2 regions of the Paenibacillus thailandensis genome follow, and region 1 is predicted to be linked to the other one. Evidence: riboswitches for the same ligand, from Rfam matches in the RefSeq annotation. Region 1 holds a riboswitch; the other holds the start of a gene.

Region 1 (3,410 bases):
GAAGAGGGGGAAGACGGCCGTCGAAATGATAATGGAATAGGCGGAATGCCCCCAGTCGTACCATATCCAGCTTTTTTCTTCCTTCGAAAATGACCTCATAAGCTTGGCCTCCTGAATGAACCGATTGTTCTTATTGTATAGGAAATGTTGACTTCCGGGCGCAAAGAACAAAAAATTTACAAAAAGCCGGTTCGCCAAGCGGACTTGCATTTTTGCCAAACGGATTCTTGACTTCTCTTAGATGGTCATAAAGAAGGCGGGATGCCGGCCTATTGCTCCTTCTATCGTTCGACTATCGTCTCCATATAATATATAGGGTTACGATTTAAGATGAGTATTAAAGAATGCCTGAACAACTTCCATCGTCTGCGGCTGCGTAAATCCGTCGTGCCCGGCTCCTTTAGAACCAATCGACAACGGCTTGCACATTGGCTTGATCCTCTTCGCTTCCCATAGCCTCCAGACCTGCGAGCAGCGCTAGATGCGCACCCGACGAGTCTCCCCATAAACCTACTTTATCCGGATTAATATTGTATTCGGAAGCATGACTCTTAAGATAACGTATCGCTGCCTTTACATCATCAAGCTGTGCCGGAAATAGATCTTGTGAGCTAAGGCGATATTGAACGCTGGCGACGACAAAGCCGTTTTCGGCAAATTCGGATAACTGAGGAATGAAAGCAAATATGTCTTGCTCGCTCCACCCCCACCCGCATCCTTGCAAATAAATAATAAGCGGATAAGTTTCTTTGTTTCCTTCACGGTTAAATAACGCATCCATCGGATTTCGGTACACAAGCAGGTTTAACTTTAAGGGCGTTTGCCCGCCGTCCGAATACACGATATTGGGAATTAATTGAACGTAGGAGTTCCGATCTTGGTCCCAGTTTAACTCTTTAATTTCTGCTTCAAAATGATTAGTCATTTGGCATGCTCCTTTTATTTTTTTGAGAAGGGTTTTAGTTGTAAACAACTTTATTACAACGAAGATAAAAAAATTATGCTTCCAAAGAAGCATTCTTTTTTTGTTTAATGAGGTCCGTAATCTCCTCTAACGATACATGACGCAATACATCTTCCATTGCGTGCTGCGCTTTTAACAAAAAAACGCCTAAAACCTCATGGATATTCGAGCCGACCCAGCACATCGGATTAGGATTCTCATGGGAATGAAAAAGCCCGTTATCGTCAACCACATCAACCGCTTGATAAATATCATAAAGCGATATGACCGAAGGTTCTTTTAATAAATAAGCCCCGCCTGTTCCGCGTTTCACGCCAATTATTCCAGCCTTTTTGAGTAAGCCGCTAATCTGGCGAATAATGACCGCATTCGTGTTGACACTATCCGCTATCTGCTCCGATGTGAGCTGATCCGTAAGCACATGAATTAGCGACAACATATGTACAGCTATCGTGAATCGGCTGCTGATTCTCATTAAACCACCCTCTCGTTGTAATAATAATATTTACAACCGAAGGTTTTGTCAATAGGCTGGCCTGCGGCCGAAACGTTTGACATTAAACACAACCCCTCTTTCATCCCGGCAATAAACCCAAATAAAAAAACGCTCCTGACAACAACGTGTCAGAAGCGGAGCGACCTAACGCTTACACTTAGTTTAATCTCTTCTCCAGTCGTACTCCATAATATTTGCAGCTTTTCTAGCTCTATCTTCGCCCAGTAATTTTCCTACAACATACAACGCAGCATCCATGCCGGCGGAGACTCCGGCGGATAATACGATTTTCCCGTTATCAACATAGCGGGCTTCTTCAACTATTTCAGTAGAAGCAGGTACAAGATCCCTTAATTCATGAATAGCCAAACGATTTGTTGTCACTTTTAAACCATCTAATAATTTGGATTTTGCTGCAATCAAGGCTCCAGTACAGACCGACAGTATGATTTCTGCATCATTGGATACTTCTCGAACCCAGCTCGTAATCGTTTCATTGTTCATTTCTTGTCTTGAACCCCAACCTCCAGGAATCACCAATATGTCTGGTTTAGGACAGTTAGCGATCGTATAAGCTGGATTAATGCTCAGACCTCCCACCGCCTGTATCGGAGCGTCTTTTTCCGCCACAGTGTAAACTTTAAAGTCTTGCCCTCTATTGCTTCCTGCAATAAAAACTTCAAACGGTCCTGCAAAATCCAAAGGTTCGACCTGTTCAAAAATGAATACTGCTACATTCCTTGCTTGCCGTACCTGTTCCATATCATCATCTCCCATAAAATAAATAAAAGCATTCGGTCCAAGACCAAACGCTTTGCCCAGGCGTACGGCATATGAAATATGTGCTCCCCCGCGGTTCTCCACGTTTACGCCAGTAACACATACCAAAAATTTACTTCATTATAATCTGAAAATTTATACAAATCAAGCAATTTTATTACGGAGCTCCAAATTGTTGGCCTTCTCAATGATAACAACCCTTAAATCAAAAAAAGCCGCATTAAACGCGGCTTTGAATGAAAGTGTTTTTGACTCCCGGCACTTCGCGCGGAGACTCATCGAATATAGAATCTAATCCTTCGACATAGATCATATTACTTGTCATCCAATCCTTTTCCATCCAGAATATGCGCGATATATTTTTCAACCCTTGACTCTCGGGTTTTGGATTGCTTGGGTGAAGAAAAATGCAGAATGTATGCTCTTTGCCGTCCCGGCGTCAATGCTTCAAAAGCCGTTTTTAAGTCGGGGATTTCAACGAATTTGTTTTGTAATTCTTCAGGTATGATGTATTCCGTATTCTTTTTATAGTTCACTTGCAAACCGGCTTTCTCGACCGCAATGGCTTCATCAATATAGGCTTTCAAGATTAGCTGCATTTCATCTATAGCTTGGACATTGGTGAACCGAATCTGGCGCGCCGCCTGGACATTCTCCGTTTGTTGGACTAGGATCCCATGGGGATCTTTTAACAATGCGCCTTTGTGAAACAGAAGCGCGCAGTAATCCTTAAAACCATGGATCAAAACGATGTTTTTATCTTCAAACGTGTAGCAAGGATGCATCCACTTAAAATCCTCCGTCAGCCCGCAGTCGAGAACGATTTCTCTCAATAGCTCGAATTCTTCCTTCCATTTCTTAAGCTTGTTAAAATAGGGATCAATCTTAGGATTCCTTTCACCTTGCATCATCAAGGGACTCCCTTCTGTTTATTGTTTCATGAGTACCAGTTTTGTTGACTCTATGATATGACACCATTTGGTGACATATCGATTGTACGACACCATATGGTGTCTTGTCAACAGCGTTTGAAGATGTCATGTTGCAATTGGCAGCCTGGTTTGCTCATAACTAGACTATGTTAAATGCTAATGTTGATTTATGACCATAAGAAAACCGCTTTTGTGATAAGGCGGTTAATTGAGCTATCGTTCCTACGTTAGTTTAACG
Region 2 (3,410 bases), on a different contig from region 1:
GGGCGATCTGGAGCATGCGGCGGCACGGCTGTATGCGGCGCTCCGCACGTTCGACGAGCTTGGCGTCCAGCGCATCTGGGCGGAAGCCTGCGACGAACGGGGCATCGGCCTCGCGCTCATGAACCGGCTGCTGAAGGCTGCGGGCGGCAGAAAGGTGCTTGTATAACCGCGGGTTATGTTTGTCCCCTTGTCCGCATATGTTGGATATGTGCGAAGGTAACCATCTATAAGCTTTCTCTTGCAGATGGCTTAACTTCCGCAGCGAAACGCCGTTTCTTCCGTCCGGAGGGCGGGAGCGGCCGTTTCATGCCGAAACGGTTCGTCCTTGGAACAGGACGATGAAGTCGTTTCCGCTTGGGATGCGGACTTGGAGGAGATGCGCAGGTGACAGGAGCCGATGCGGCCGCGGGCCAACTCATTACGCTGCTGCTGATGGCGGCGGCGCTTGGAATGGATGCTTTTTCGCTGGGAATCGGGATCGGGCTAAGGGGCATTCGCCTGATGCATGTCGCCCGGCTCAGCGCGGTGATTGGGTTGTTTCATGTGCTGATGCCCCTTGCGGGCATTTATACGGGAAAGCTGATGGGGGCCTTGCTGGGCCACATCGCTACGCTGGCCGCCGGCCTATTGCTGGCGCTTCTGGGCGGCCATATGATCTACAGCTCGCTCCGGGGGGACAACGTTCAGCCGTTCGATCATCGGACCCTTTGGGGAACGGCCGTTTTCGCTTTAAGCGTCAGCATCGATTCGTTCTCCGTCGGGATTTCGCTCGGCATGTTTGCCGCGGACATTATGCTGACCGTTCTGACGTTCGGGTTGTTCGGCGGAGCGATGTCGACGCTCGGATTGCTGCTGGGGCGCAAGGTGAGCCCGAATCTCGGGGAGTACGGAGAGGCTTGCGGCGGCGCGATATTGTTATTATTCGGAATTCTGTTTATCATATGAGCATCAGGCAATGCACGCAGAAGGAGGTTACCGGCATGACCCGCATCTTGTTTGTATGTACCGGCAACACATGCCGATCGCCAATGGCGGAAGCGCTGCTGAGGAAGCTGGCCGCCGAGAGAGGAATACCGCTTGAAGTGAGGTCGGCGGGCGTCTCGACGGTAGACGGACTGCCGGTATCCCGGCATGCGTCCGAGGCGCTCCGCAAACGGAGCATCGACCACCGGGGGCAGTCCAAAGCGCTTGGAACGGGTTCGGTGAAATGGGCCGACCTGGTCCTGACGATGACGGGCGGCCATAAGCGCAGCTTGCTGCAATGGTTCCCCGAGGCGGTGGATAAAACGTACACGCTCAAAGAATACGTTTATCTTCACTCCGAAGCGAACGGCGATATCGAGCGGCTCGAGAAGCTCTATACGGAAATGCACATGAAGCAAGCGCTTGGCGGCCAGTTGACGGACGAGGAGCGTTCGCAGCTGCTGGAGCTCGAACGGAAAATCCCGAGCTTCGATATCGTGGACCCGTTCGGCGGCTCGCTCGAAGAATACGAGCAGTGCGCGAAGGAAATCGAAGCGACCGTCAGGAAGCTGTTGGACAAGCTCGACCGCCGGGAAAGCGAACAAGATTAGCGGAGCGGCGGGATAACGGCTAGCCGAGCGGGAAGGATGGGAGCGGGAGGACGGAATGGATTAACCTCCCGGACGCCCCGATAATCCGAAAAGGGCGACCGGAATCGCGCGGCCATTGCGGCAGTTGAGCAAGCCATTTTTTACATGCCGGAGTGGGCGGATTGGGATTGATTTTCGCCGTTCGTTCGGCTATGATGAAGGTACACATAACGGATATCCGATGTAACTGGCGACGGAAGTGGGGAACCACGGTGGAGCATCGGATTATACGGCCGGTCGCCTGGGCAAAGAGCAGCATGCTATGATGGCATGTCATGCTCTTTTTTCGTCTTTTTGGCCGGAAATTAGGTATAATAAGCTCGACCAATACATATTGGCGACGATACGGCAAGCATCCTGGAAGGAACGGCGTCTTGTACCGGTTGTGCCGATTGTGCGAATTCCCGGCCGGAGATGACGACGTACCGTTCAGATACCGTTTAGGCTTGGCCGGGGTTGCTTTTCTGACAGGAGGATGAGCGCGATGGAACTTAACGGCATTTCGAAACAGGTGGAAACCGTAGTGCGAGAGTTGGCCGCGGCCGGCGGATTGTCCGCAGGCAAGCTGCTCGTGATCGGAACGAGCACCAGCGAAGTGGGCGGGGGGCGCATCGGCACGTCCGGCTCGGTCGAGATCGCGGAGCGGATATTCGAGGGGGTCGAAGCCGCTAGGCGCGAGTTCGGGTTTTATCCCGTTTATCAATGCTGCGAGCATTTGAACAGGGCGCTCGTGCTGGAGCGGGAGGCGGCCGAGCGGTACGGGCTGGAGCTTGTATCCGCCGTCCCTGTCCCGAAGGCGGGTGGCTCCATGGCGGCCTATGCTTACCGGCATCTTCCCGAGGCGTGCCTTGCGGAAACGGTGCAAGCCCATGCCGGCGTCGATATCGGCGACACGCTGATCGGCATGCATTTGAAGCGGGTGGCCGTGCCGGTAAGGCCGAGCATCCGGACGATCGGCAGCGCGCACGTGACGATGGCCTATACGAGGCCGAAGCTGATCGGCGGCGAACGCGCCGTCTACAAGCTGGAGGAACCGCCTTCGGCGGGCAAGCCGGCCGGTTCGTGCGATTAACGCGAGTAACGCTTATAAAGTCGATTTTTTGTCCAGCAACGTATTCGTTGCTTAATCCAAAAAACCTTTAGGAGGAACAAACAATGGAAAATCTCCGCAAGCAAGATCCTGACGTGCTGAAAGCAATGGGCCTCGAACTGCAGCGCCAACGCGACAACATCGAGCTGATCGCCTCCGAGAATATCGTAAGCGAAGCGGTGCTTGAAGCGATGGGCTCCGTCCTGACGAACAAATACGCGGAAGGCTATCCGGGCAAACGTTACTACGGCGGCTGCGAGCATGTCGATATCGTGGAAAACATCGCGCGCGACCGCGCGAAAGAGATTTTCGGCGCCGATCACGCCAACGTTCAGCCGCACTCCGGCGCGCAAGCGAACATGGCGGTTTACCTGGCCGCTCTGAATCCGGGCGACACGGTGCTCGGCATGAACCTCGCCCACGGCGGCCACTTGACGCACGGCAGCCCGGTTAACGCATCCGGCTTGCTCTACAACTTCGTCGCTTACGGGGTAAACGAAAATACGTTCACCATCGATTACGACGACGTTCGCAAGGCGGCCTTCAAGCATCGCCCTAAACTGATCGTTGCCGGAGCAAGCGCGTATCCGCGCATCATCGATTTCGAGAAGCTCGGCCAAATCGCTCAAGACGTAGGCGCGCTGTTCATGGTGGACATGGCGCATATCGCCGGTCTTGTTGCGGCAGGCTTGCATCCGAACCCGGTT

What was found. Region 1 has a riboswitch for ZMP and ZTP ahead of ACFSW5_RS01585 (DJ-1/PfpI family protein). Riboswitches for the same ligand answer to the same signal wherever they lie in the genome.
Region 2: linked by a shared signal. The riboswitch ahead of ACFSW5_RS24570 (TIGR01440 family protein) and the one ahead of ACFSW5_RS01585 (DJ-1/PfpI family protein) in region 1 are both predicted to bind ZMP and ZTP.

Annotation. Positions count from the first base shown of each region.
Region 1 is NZ_JBHUMY010000001.1:348,051-351,460, forward strand. It holds gene ACFSW5_RS01570 (MFS transporter) at 1-99, opposite strand, end outside; gene ACFSW5_RS01575 (alpha/beta hydrolase fold domain-containing protein) at 401-925, opposite strand; gene ACFSW5_RS01580 (Rrf2 family transcriptional regulator) at 999-1,439, opposite strand; gene ACFSW5_RS01585 (DJ-1/PfpI family protein) at 1,623-2,222, opposite strand; ZMP/ZTP riboswitch at 2,270-2,349, opposite strand; gene ACFSW5_RS01590 (YdeI/OmpD-associated family protein) at 2,555-3,151, opposite strand; gene ACFSW5_RS01595 (GNAT family N-acetyltransferase) at 3,400-3,410, opposite strand, start outside.
Region 2 is NZ_JBHUMY010000043.1:69,988-73,397, reverse strand. It holds gene ACFSW5_RS24585 (L-threonylcarbamoyladenylate synthase) at 1-166, shown strand, start outside; gene ACFSW5_RS24580 (manganese efflux pump MntP) at 433-945, shown strand; gene ACFSW5_RS24575 (low molecular weight protein arginine phosphatase) at 981-1,574, shown strand; ZMP/ZTP riboswitch at 1,787-1,867, shown strand; gene ACFSW5_RS24570 (TIGR01440 family protein) at 2,089-2,685, shown strand; gene glyA (serine hydroxymethyltransferase) at 2,769-3,410, shown strand, end outside.